One region of the Paenibacillus sp. EKM212P genome, then DNA from elsewhere that is predicted to be linked to it. Evidence: riboswitches for the same ligand, from Rfam matches in the RefSeq annotation. Region 1 holds a riboswitch; each other region holds the start of a gene.
What was found. A riboswitch is a leader RNA that binds a small molecule or an ion and turns the genes downstream of it on or off. The one in region 1 is predicted to bind cobalamin.
Positions count from the first base shown of each region.

Region 2: linked by a shared signal. The riboswitch ahead of metE (5-methyltetrahydropteroyltriglutamate--homocysteine S-methyltransferase) and the one ahead of G9G54_RS04365 (ABC transporter substrate-binding protein) in region 1 are both predicted to bind cobalamin.
Region 3: linked by a shared signal. The riboswitch ahead of G9G54_RS11570 (ABC transporter substrate-binding protein) and the one ahead of G9G54_RS04365 (ABC transporter substrate-binding protein) in region 1 are both predicted to bind cobalamin.
Region 4: linked by a shared signal. The riboswitch ahead of cobJ (precorrin-3B C(17)-methyltransferase) and the one ahead of G9G54_RS04365 (ABC transporter substrate-binding protein) in region 1 are both predicted to bind cobalamin.

Region 1 is NZ_JAAMNR010000001.1:923,862-926,992, forward strand. Features, by position in the region: gene G9G54_RS04360 (FecCD family ABC transporter permease) at 1-943, opposite strand, end outside; gene G9G54_RS04365 (ABC transporter substrate-binding protein) at 940-1,947, opposite strand; cobalamin riboswitch at 2,156-2,349, opposite strand; gene G9G54_RS04370 (histidine phosphatase family protein) at 2,472-3,131, opposite strand, start outside.
Region 2 is NZ_JAAMNR010000003.1:317,011-320,141, reverse strand. Features, by position in the region: gene metE (5-methyltetrahydropteroyltriglutamate--homocysteine S-methyltransferase) at 1-1,708, opposite strand, end outside; cobalamin riboswitch at 1,869-2,064, opposite strand; gene nrdG (anaerobic ribonucleoside-triphosphate reductase activating protein) at 2,246-2,743, opposite strand; gene G9G54_RS10645 (anaerobic ribonucleoside triphosphate reductase) at 2,740-3,131, opposite strand, start outside.
Region 3 is NZ_JAAMNR010000003.1:522,865-525,995, forward strand. Features, by position in the region: gene G9G54_RS11570 (ABC transporter substrate-binding protein) at 1-1,506, opposite strand, end outside; cobalamin riboswitch at 1,724-1,927, opposite strand; gene G9G54_RS11575 (nucleobase:cation symporter-2 family protein) at 2,679-3,131, opposite strand, start outside.
Region 4 is NZ_JAAMNR010000003.1:287,194-290,324, forward strand. Features, by position in the region: gene cobJ (precorrin-3B C(17)-methyltransferase) at 49-1,845, opposite strand; cobalamin riboswitch at 2,157-2,342, opposite strand; gene G9G54_RS10520 (LOG family protein) at 2,400-2,954, opposite strand.

The sequences.
Region 1 (3,131 bases):
GGGCTAACAACGTGCGAGCCGCCGTATCTGCCCAAGCCATAAAAATGGCTCCACCGAGCGCAGATAATGGAACAATCATCCGGTAATCAGGGCCTGTCACCAGACGAATGATATGCGGTACAACAAGTCCCACAAAGCCAATCACTCCACATACCGAGACAGCGGCAGCTGTCAGCAGCGTGGAAATGATCAAAACAGATAGCTTTGTCGCATCTACATGAACTCCCATGTGAGCCGCCTGACGTTCACCCAAAGCCAATATATTCAGCACACGTGCCCGATTCCATAGAAATACCAGTCCTATGACCACATAAGGTAAAAGGATTCCTGTATATGACCAACCGCGCAGACTAAGACTTCCCATCGTCCAGTACAATATTTCATTGACCGTCTCCTTCGACATGGCTGTCAGAAAGGAAACAACCGCCCCCAGAAAGGATTGCATCACCACACCCGACAAAATGAGACTTTGTGTCGGAATTTTTCCACCTTCCCGTGCCAACGTCAGCACCATCCACAGCGTCAGCATTCCGGTCGTAAATGCCACTAGCGGCAGCGTCCATATGCCAACAAATGAAAATTGAAGGCCCCAATAGATCAGTACTGCCGCTCCTACCGAAGCCCCCGAGGATACCCCCAGTGTATACGGATCAGCCAAAGGATTACGCAGCACACCCTGAAATCCGGCTCCCGCCAGCGCCAGCGCTGCTCCTACCAACATTCCCAGTAATACTCGTGGCAATCTGACCTTCAAAATAATTTGCTCTGAGGATGTATTCCAATCCGGTGTAAACGTATCGCCTAACCATGGAAGGTGGTTAACCAGAATGCCCGTGATCTGGCTGACCGGAAGCTTGGCCGAGCCGATGCCAAGACAGAGCAGCAGCGTCAGCAACAGCAGGACAAGACCTGTCCCTCCAAAGCCGATCAGTTTACGGTTCATTTGAAAATTTCAGGATACACGCCCTTGGCCACTTCCTTGAGACCTTCCGTTACGCGTGGACCCGGACGACTGATCAAATTATCATCCACGGCAAACACCCGGTTGTGGCGAACAGCCGATATTTGATCCCATCCACTGCGAGCTTTAATGATTTCGCCGAGCGTCTGGCCAGTTTTGTCGTCCTTGACACTTTTGCTGTACAAAATCACGTCAGGGTTCGCAGCAATAATATTTTCTTCACTAATTTGGTACCACCCCTTTTGCGTGGCACCTACATTTTCGCCGCCCGCCAACGTAATCAGCTCGTCCATAAACTCGCCTTTACCAACTGTCCAGCCTGGTGAAAACTCGACGTATACCCGCAGCTTCTGCCCTTTACCGATATTTTTAACTCCTTCTTTCACTTCCGCTACATCTGCTCTCATCTTGTCAGTCACCGCTCTCGCTTCTTTCTGATGATCGGTGATTTTCCCATACAATTCGATGTTAGCTATGACATCTTCAACTGTCTTCGGTTCCGTTTTAAAAATCATAATTCCCATGTCGCGCAGCTTGGTCGTAGCCTGTTCACTAAGCGATATCCCTGCAAAAACGACTCCCGGGTTAGCAGCAATGATCGCCTCTTCGTTCGGTTTCATAATACCGCCTACTTTAGGCTTTTTCGTAGCTGCTTCCGGGTAATCAGAGTAGTCGGAGACGCCAACTATTTCCTTATCCAGCCCGATGGCGAACAGCGCCTCGGTTTCTGCCGGGGAGACGGAAACGATTTTATCCGGCGCTTTTTTGAATGTAAATTCCTGTCCTGTTGCATCTTTAACTGTGAGTGGGTAAACTGTTTTGCTCGGAGGCTCTTGTGCGGTTACGGTCTTTCCTGGCTGCTGTGCAGAAGTCTGATTCTCTTTATTTTCAGCATTTTTTCCCTTAGCGCCACATGCACTCAGCACAACTGCCAAAATCAGAACCAATAGACCTGTTGTCCAAACCTTTATTTTTTTTCCTGCCATGATTTGCACCCCTTCATAAAAAAATCGTTAAGAGCGTTACTTGATCATCATCAGATATCTTCTAAATCCAGCCTTCTTTTCCTATCTAAAAAACCCCGCATCCTTATATCAGGACACAGGGGTCACGTTAGCGCAGATCGTGCGCAGGCGGCAGCTTCTTTCCGCACGGACAGTCACTGCGAACACGTCATCCTTTCCTCGAAGGATTATGGTGACAGGCGGACGGGCAGGTATCCTGACTTATGGTAAGATGCATGTCCTGAAATCCCTTCATATGCTTAGTAGCACATAAAGCAGGACTAACGGGCATGTTTCCATTTACAGTGGCGGGACCGCGCCGGACTTACACCGACTTCCCTTTTAACAGCGCAGGCAAGGGAAACCATAGTTTCATCACACTGCGCCGACCTCGTCTGCTGGATATTTGATGTAGTGGTAGTCAAGCCGTTCTTTTACTTGATGATTATAGGTTAAAATGAGGCGGCTTACAACCCAAACAGCCTCTTTATCCGCTGGTGTCTAACCTAATGAGAGAGCATTTCCGCTATGTAATTGTGCGGTCCTGCCAGCCTCAATTGAATCCTAAATGCTTCTCCCGGCTTCGGATTCAGACTCCAAAAATCATGGCCCGGTATCAGCATGCAAGCTAACTGACGAATTACGCCACCATGCGTAACGACCAAAACAGAGGGCGGCCCAGCAGCCAAATCCATGGGTTGAACTTCCATAGCAACACGCCATTCATACAGAGAGTCAAGAAATTTCCGCAAACGATTCACAAAATCTGTCCAAGACTCTCCTCCAGGAGGGGTTATCCGTTGTGGCTCATCAATCCAAGCGCGATACAACGACACATCCTTGAGCATGTCATACGTTTTTCCATCCCACTCGCCAAAATGAAGCTCTCGCAGACGTGGTTCCATCATAGGAGACATAATAGATAGGGAACCTCCAGACGTCAATTCTGATTCCGGCACAATGATCTGCAAGGTCTGGCGACATCGCATTAAATCGCTGCAATAGATTCGAGCAAAGGACTGCCCCTGCAATTCTTCTTGCAAAGGCTTTAATTCCTGTTCTGCTCCCGGTAGCAAACCTAAGTCGGAGTGTCCCAGATATCGACGTTCCTTATTCCATAAGGTTGTGCCGTGACGAACTAACACGAGTTCCATGTCCCAATGCAG
Region 2 (3,131 bases), on a different contig from region 1:
CAGGACCCGTAAGCATTCCCTTAACAGGTTTGGAAGTTAACGATTGGGCGAATGCCGTTTCTTCCACGGTCATGGGCTGATCGAAGGAAACGTCTCCGTATATAATCGGCGGTTTGACACAACGGGAGCCGTAGGACTGCACCCATCCGTTTTGCGTAAAAGCAAAGCCATTCAGCTTTTCGCCAAAAAATTCAACCATGTCGGTCCGCTCAAATTCCCCATGTACAAGCACATCAATGCCAATGTCCTCTTGGATATCAATCCATTCCTTAATTTGCTGTTGGATGAACGTTCGATATTGCTCGGCAGACCATTCTCCTTTGCGATAGTGCAGGCGGGCCTTGCGGATCTCGGCGGTTTGCGGGAAGCTACCAATGGTCGTCGTAGGCAGTGGAGGCAACTTCAGCTTATTTTGCTGAATCTCACGACGCTCGGCGAAAGGAACGCTGCGTGACAGAGGCTCTTTGGCCAACAGGTCGGCCAGATCGGCAGTTGTTTGTATGCGTGCCGCTGAACTGTTGAAACGGGCTACCGCATCTGCACTTTGTCCAAGCTTGGTGAGTGCGGATGGATCGTGTTTGCCAAGTGCAGTCGTCAGGATGGCGATTTCCTCTAGCTTTTCATCAGCAAAGGCCAGCGCTTGCACCAGCTCCTTGTCCAGCTTGTGCTCTGCCTCCAGGCTGACTGGCACATGCAGCAGACTGCATGATGGCTGTACGATAAGCTGCTCGGCAGTGGTCTGTTCTGCTAACTGACCCAGCAGAGCAGCTACAGCGTTCAGGTCGCTGCGCCATATATTGCGTCCGTCAATGACACCAGCGCCCAGCGTTTTTCCTTTAGGGAAGCCATGCTGCAATATATGCTGAAGATTTTCGCCATCATCATACACAAAATCAAGACCCAGCCCCTGTACCGGAAGTGCGGACAGACGCTCATAATGATCTAGGCTGCCAAAGTAGGTTTGCAGCATTATATTTAAGGAGGGCGCAGCTTGGTTCAAAGCTTCATAGACTTCCTGAATAATGTCCAGATCCTCTGCTGGGAATGAGGTGGTCAGGACAGGTTCATCGATTTGGACCCACTGAACACCTTCTGCTGCTAGTTCAGACAGGACACGGGTGTATAAAGGCAGGAAGGTTCTTATAATAGAGGCAAGCTCCTTACGATCATAGCCTTTGGAAAGGGTAACGAATGAATAGGGGCCGATGAGGACCGGTTTCCCATCAATACCTAGTTCTTGTTTTGCTTCACGATAAGCCTGTAAAGGTTTATTTTCAGTGAACACCGGGACTGCGTTTGCCAATTCAGGAACGATGTAGTGATAATTGGTATTCATCCATTTGGTCATTTCACTGGCGGTTGCTCCCTTCTGTCCACGAGCGATCCCGAAATACACGGACAGAGGAACCGGACCTGCGGGACGATAGTTGAACCGTTCGGGTACCAGCCCGAACATCACAGATGTATCCAGCATGTGATCGTAATAGGAGAAGTCTCCGACAGGAATGCGATCAATCCCCTTATCGCGCTGCTTACTCAGATGCTCCAACCGTAATTTTTTCATTTCCGTCTGCAGTTCGCTTTCGTTAATGCTACCGTTCCAGAAGCGTTCCAGTGCTTTCTTCCATTCCCGGTTTTCGCCGATACGCGGATATCCCAGATTACTGCTAATTAAGCCGGACAATTCAGGCCATTCAATAACGGACATGTACTTTTCCTCCTAGTGGGTAGCTGTTTTATTTTTACGTACCAAAAAAGGCATTCTTCCCCCAAAGTTAAAAATAAGTAGGGGAAAGAATGCCTCCGTGATTAAAAAATCAAAAATACGGCGACTGCTCTTAACACCTCCCTATCTTCCGTAGGTACTTGCGATGTTGTTAAAATAGGCAGGTCTCCTGACTTACGGATCATGACACTCAGCATTCCTTCCCGGTCTGTGGACCAGTGGATATATGAACAGCTGAAAGTTCCCCGTTTACAGTGGCGGGACCGTGCCGGATTTGCACCGGCTTCCCTTTTAAGCCTGATCTGAATAGAACAGACACCTATCTCCAAGCTATGCGGTTAAGGTATGACAATAATTATGCACTCGTATACTTGTTCACCATCATAAGTGAAACTTACAGGATGCGCAATAGAAACTCCAATGGAATCTGTTAGCCATATGAAAAAAGACAAGCCTTACCCATGATGGGGGCTTGTCTTAGATTAGATATAGCATCTTGCTTGCTGGGTAAGCATCGCCTTATGTCAATGAAACGACATAACCTGCCTGAATACTGGCTTTCACATCTACCAGACGCTGGTTGCGACTGCCCCGGAAGGGAAGGGTCAGGTCCTTTTGCTGTTCTACAAAACGACCGTCCACAATCACATCGCACAAAAGCGCCAGTTCCTGTCGCTCCGGATCTGTGAGTAGATCTTCATAGACAAAGCCAGTGTAAGCCCACACGGTTCGGTCGGGACAGGCTTCGCGGAAGTCACGCACAAATTGCGAGCATTCTGCTGCTGAGAAAAACGGGTCTCCCCCGCAGAGAGTCAGTCCATCTAACAACGGATTTTCCATGATGTCACGAATGACCTCCTGTTGTCGTTGGGGGGTGAATGGCTCGCCTGCACGGAAGCTCCATGACTCTGGATTAAAGCATCCAGGACAAGCATGACGGCAACCGCTAATGAACACGACGGTGCGTAGGCCGTATCCTTCGTTCAGAGATTCCGGAATGTAGCCACACAAATTCACTTATGTTTCACCCGGTCTCGAACTTCTGCTTGCTTTGCAGCATTAAAGCGAACGGTGTAATCTCCTGTCAGATATCCGGTTACCCGACGTAAGCGCTGAAAGTGTGTGTGCTCCTCATCTGTGCCACATTGGGGGCAGCTTGTCCCGATAATCCCTTCATAACCACATTCCGTACAACGATCCACCGGATGGTTGATGGAGAAATAGCCGATGTTCTGATGCAGCGCGTACTGAACAATTTTAAGAAACGCATCCGGGTTATTCCGCGCATTACCGTCCAGTTCAATGTATGAAATCGCACCAGCGTTGCATAGGTTATGGAACGGAGCTTCCAAGCTGATTTTACGAGCAGCCGGGAGCGTGTAATACACGGGAATATGAAAAGAAT
Region 3 (3,131 bases), on a different contig from region 1:
TTTCACACCAAACACATTGTCAGGATGCACAATGAACGACTGTGGCAAATCCGTATTGATGATATCCAGCGCTTGTAGTGTCACGGCATTACGCTGCGCTGTATCCTTCGCCAGCTTCAAGCTGTTAAGAATACTCTCTAGCGGTTTGGAACTATAACGGCTTACATTGGCTTCGCTTTTCGAAGAATAAAACATGTCCATAAAATATTGCGGCTCTCCTGTATGAGCAGTAAGCATACTGTACATAGCAAAATCCCAATCGTTTTTGGTCAACGCCTCGTCGATATTTTCCACCTTGCGAATCTTGACCTGGATTCCCTCTTTTAGCAATTGGCTTTGGATGACCTCAGCCATAACAGAGAGTTCCGGACGCTGAGGAAAAGTCAGCAGCGTAACCTCGAACGGCTTGCCTTGCTTAGTCCATGTCCCTTGGGCGTCCTTCTGCCAGCCATCCTTCGTTAACAGCTGATCCGCCGTTCCGTCCAGCGCTTTACGCTCAACTTTACCGAAGGGAAGAATGCTCGGGAACGGACTGCTTGCTTCCGTACCGAAGCCCCTCATGACGGCGCTCACAATCGATGTGCGTGGAATCAGGCTGTCCACCACCTTACGGTTCGCCGCATCCTTGAATACTGGGGATTCCATATTGTACACGAGCATATGGGTGCGCAAGGAGGGAGCCGACAGCACTTGTAGCCTGTCGTTCTTTTTCAGTACCTCTGCGTTATCAACCGGAATATCCGTCGCTACGTCCACCTCGCCGGATTGCAGCGCCATCAGGCGCGAATTCCCGTCCGTAATGAACTTCATTGTCGCCTCAGCCAATCGGGCCTTCTCGCCCCAGTATCCGTCATAACGCTCTACGACCAAGGATTGGTCCTTGCTGAACGCTTTAATTTTAAAGGCGCCTGTCATCGCTGGGTAACTCTGCTCATCTTTCATCGATGCCACATCCAGTACAGTCGTCGATGGATCAGCTAGATTGGACACCAACGCCGCATTCGGCTGGTTTGTCGTGATCTTTAAGGCCAGCGGGCCGCTTACATCAATGGACTTCACATTCAGTAAATCCTTCGCCAGATGGCTTTTCTCGATAGAGCGTAGCAAAGATGCTTTTACACTTGCTGCATCCATACTTTTTCCATTATGAAAAGTGACTTTATCCTGCAAGCTGAACGTCCAAACTGTAGGACTATCCTGCTTCCACTCCTTTGCCAGCCAAGCCACAGGCTCCAGCTTTTCATTCAAACGTACCAGTGTCTCACCTGCACCGGATCGCATCACATCCCAGTTATTATCTCCGTGCGGGTCAACACCTGACGGTTTCCATGTATACGCCATTACCAGCTTTTTACCTGTCGCTGTTTGTTGTGCTGACGCGTTCTCATCTTTGCCGGAGCTATTCGACGTCTTATTGCTAGTACATCCCGAAAGAGCCATAACTGCCAGTAACAGCATCACCCCTGTACATATCAACCATGAGCGCCTGCTATGATTGCTAATCATTCGATGAATCCCCCTCTATCTTGTAAAATCATATAAACCTAACGCAAAACGCGAAAAAAGCATTCCGGACCACTTGATCAGCAGTCAGAAATGCTTTCATTATAAAATGTCAAAACACACCTCGAAGCCAACTCCAAAAACATAGAAGGGATCAGATCGGTTTCAGACATTCCGTATGCAGCACGCCTAACCACCTCCCCAGCATCCCGTGGGTCTGACAGTGATGTCAAAACAGGCAGGTCTCCTGACTCCAGGCGTATCTTTCAGGCCTTCCCGGTTCTTCACAGTTCCAGTGGCTGTTCTGAAAGCTCCAGCAGTATCCTGCTGATGCCTGTATACAGTGGCGGGCCCGTGTCGGAATCAACCGAACTTCCCTTTTAAGTGAACACGCTCAACAACTATCCACATGGTCTTAACAAAACCCCGTACATAGAGTCGTCCGGCTCACACCTGTTTTCTTCCTTTATTTCTTTCCATTACGATCTTATTTTGTTGTCACGGGCTTGTCAATAAATGCTGCACAATAGTTTAAATTTGAACGATAAGGAAGAAACAAGACATAACCTTCAATTGCGTGCACGCAATTGAAGTGTTAAAATTAGGTATAGAGTAAACCACCGTGTCCGTATACTAAAAAGAGTCTTCGCCGCGCCAACGGCAAAGACTCTTAGGACTTGAAAGGCTGTGGATCACCCACGGCGCGCTGCATAACTAATGGTTAATGCAAACGAAACCCACCGTTAGGCGCCTAACCTAATTACGCGGTGGGTTTTCGCTTGTTCCGAAATTTTCGACGTAGCCAGCGATAAAGTTTACGAATACTAAACACCAGGCTTAGTAACGTAACCATCCAACGCAACACATCGTAGCACGACACAAGGTTGACCATCGGCTTCACCCCCTTTCGGGAAGCTGCACCGTGGTCCGAAAACATCCACCACTATTCAAAATCCATAATTTAGATTATACCATGCCCCTTCCTACCACTCTAGCAAATTCTTCTAGCGCATAAACTGGAAAACGCACCAAATTAGAGCTACCTATTTCATCCCGCAGCTTTATCTATATGTCCCCAGACGGCAAGGGTATCTACTATCTGGATAACTCCATGCCAAAAAGCCGGAAAAGAGGCATACGTCCTCTCTCCGGCTATCTTTATTTATTCCTAATCATCAAACCTTCTGTGGAACCTCCTGAACCGTCACGCTTTTGACCGATTCCCCTTGTTTTCTCGTCAAAACAATGTTCAAGACAATCGCTGTAATCGAACCCGAAACGATACCATTTTGCAGCAGCATTTTAGCAAAACTCGGCAGCTGGTCGAACATTTGTGGCAGAACGGCAGAGCCTAGGCCCACGGCAATACTGCATGCTGCGATCAGCAGATTGCTTTCCTTCCGCAGATCCACTTCTGACAAAATAGACATGCCTGATGCAGCGACCGAGCCGAACATGACGATCATCGCCCCGCCCAGCACAGCGTTAGGAATCACTGTCGTTAAGGCAGCCAGCTTAGGCAGCAAACCAAGAACAACCATGATCCCGCCCGCAGCAAAAATAACGTTCCGCGATTTGACGCGTGTGAGTGAGATCAGACCCACATTTTGCGAGAAAGCTGTATAAGG
Region 4 (3,131 bases), on a different contig from region 1:
CCTATTTTATATATATGCTTGTATCCAGTTCATCAGGCCTTCAGTCCATTAATCACCACAAACCGCATTCACTTCTACCGTTGCTGGTGCATCTTCATGCCGGAAACCCGCAACGACACCTACACGTTTAAAAAATTTATGAAAACGCTCATTCGGATGCCCTTTTTCCTTATATTCAGCGATGACGTTCTCCACGATGTCAGTAATTTGATCACCCGGAATCCCTTCCGCTACGGGCTGAGCGGCATGAGCATTGCGACCGAATTTTTTGCCACCAAGGAAGAGGTCGTATCCTCCCTTGCGATAGACGATTCCGATATCCTCCAGCACCGCTCCATAGCAGGCCATACCGCATCCGTTCAAAGCAATGCTCGTTTCCTTGGGTGCCTGTAATCCGCCAAGTACAACCTGTAAATGCTCAGCCACAGGCACAGCGTCATCCTTCTCCATATTGCAGAAGTCGCACGCCTTCACCTTAAACACATCGCCAATCGGCATGACAATGAATCGTTCATCCCGCAGCCGTCCGACCAGTTCCTCGGGGTCTGCACACGGCACGCGCAGCACGATCTGATGATCTGGCGAGTATTCCAGCTCGCCGTCATCACCCGCTACCTCCGCGAGCAGCGCCATCTGGCGAGCGGTGAACTTCTTGTTTCCCACACCCGGGGAAACGCCCACCTCAAATAGCGCAGGCTTGCCAAAGCCGCCTGTCGCCATCCCGGACGCGGCCCCCGCTCCGGCCACCGCTGACGTTCTGGCGGTGCTCTCGGCGGTAGGCGCTTGCCCGCTCCAGCGAGCGTTGGCTTCGCCAGGCAGCTTGCCGCCGACAGCGAGGCGGCTTAGTGCCTCTGCCGCCAGCGATGCCGGGGCTGCGCCGGTTTGCACAGCAGTCGTTGCCTGTACGGCAGCCATCGCTTGCGGGCGTGCCTGCGTCGCAACCGCAGCGCCGCTCGCGGAGGGTCCAGCGGGCGTAGTCTGGGCTGCGCCTGCCTGCGGTGTATCCTCTTGTGCTCCCAGCGACCACGGCTCCGCTTCCGTGCGGAGACGCTGATGTGGCTTGAGCGCCTGCTCGGTCGCATCCAGCGTGTATTTGCGCTGATATCCGCGCGGAGTCACGATCAAGCCGTCATACACCGTCGTCGAGGAATTGCCGATGATTACGGTCGTCAGCATCCCAATGTCATGGTTCAGCATATCTTCCAGCGTCGTTACAATAACTTGCTGACGTTCACGATAAGCGCTCTTCACTAGCCCAACCGGAGTTTGCGGATCGCGGTAACGCAGCAAAATGGACTGCGTCTCCACAATCTGGCGGGTACGCCGACCACTGCGCGGATTATATAATGCAATCACAAAATCGGCCGAAGCCGCTGCTTCTACGCGCTTCACAATCGTTTCCCATGGGGTCAGATGATCACTCAGACTGATCGTGCACGCATCATGCATAACTGGCGCCCCCAACAGTGAAGCACAGGACTGAATAGCCGAAATCCCCGGTACGACTTCTACCTCAACTCCGTCCTCGCGTCGCCAGCCTTTTTGCATCAGCACCTCATACACCAGCCCTGCCATACCATAGACTCCTGCATCTCCACTGGAAATGACAGCTACCTTCTTGCCCATCTCTGCTTGGCGAACCGCCTCCTGCGCACGGCTCACTTCCTCTGTCATTCCTGTGCGTACAATCTCCTGTCCGTTCAACAACGGACGGATCAAATCAACGTAGGTATTGTAGCCGATAATGACCTCACTTTCGGCCAGCGCATCCAGCGCCCGTTTTGTGATATGTTCCATATCTCCTGGACCAAATCCAATCACCAGCAATTTTCCTAATGGGCTCATCGTGCTCCTCCTATTCATCCTTTTCAGGGCAGCTATGCTATCTATTTCAATGATTTATGCACATCGTGTAACTCGAAAAAACCCCATCCTGCCCGGATGGGGTTTCTATGTACGCATCTCTCATCAGACGAATAAACAGCGTAAGAAGACACTATTTGTCTTCCTCCAGCCTGCCGTTGTTTTCCATCTGACTGTTTACGCTTCAAACGCTGCTGCACGTTCATATCCACGCAAACCTCTAGCCAACATGGAAAAAGCAACGTGTGCCTGATTTCCTGATTTCGTACACCCATCCTCTCCGCGAAGGTTAACGGTGCATACAGATCAAGGTAGGTCTCCTGGCTTGGCATCAACAGATTCTTTTGTCTTCCCCGTTTTTCACGAGTGACCATTTAAAAAAATCCTCTTCCTTACAGTGGCGGGACCGCTCGGGATTTGCACCCGATTCCCTGTTACCCTTTGCTCAACCGCAAAGGCACCTTGTCTGTCCGCTATTTGATTATGGGTCTTATCATAACCTTGCCTCAATCAGTTGTGCAAGCACGAAAAACGCTTTATTTCAAGTTCTCTGCTTTATTTTTTAACATATGTAGCAATTCGCCCGGGTCCGCAGAGATACTTAATAACGCTGGATGCTCAGCCCCGGTAAACCCTTCTTGCACGCTATGACGCACCATTTCTACTAACGGGTCAAAATATCCATTCACATTCAGCAGCCCAATCGGCTTGCGATGAATGCCAATTTGCGCCCAGCACAATACCTCGAACAGCTCCTCAAAGGTTCCCAAGCCACCCGGAAGGGCAATAAACGCATCGGCCATCTCGCTCATTGCCGCTTTACGCTCATGCATGCTTGCTACCTCAATGAACTCGGTAACTCCCCGATGAATGATCTCTGCATCAAATAACAGGGTGGGCATAATGCCAGTGACCTGACCGTCACCCGCCAGCATTCCATCCGCCACCTGGCCCATCAGCCCCCTACTGGAACCACCGTAGATCAGACGGATATGATGGCGAGCCATGGCTTCTCCCAGCTTGCCTGCCGCTTCAACATATACCGATGAATGTCCAGGTCTGGACCCGGCAAATACACAAATAGAATTCATTAACGTCTCAGCTCCTGTCCTAAGTCAGCATTTAGCATAATTCGATTCCCAACGCTCATAAGTACAATATATAGACGAACTAAAGCGCTTCGATCTATATATTGCTTATTTAAAAATGCTCTTCGGATTTATGCAAAATGCTCATGTATCATGCATCGAAACTTATTCATTATATTA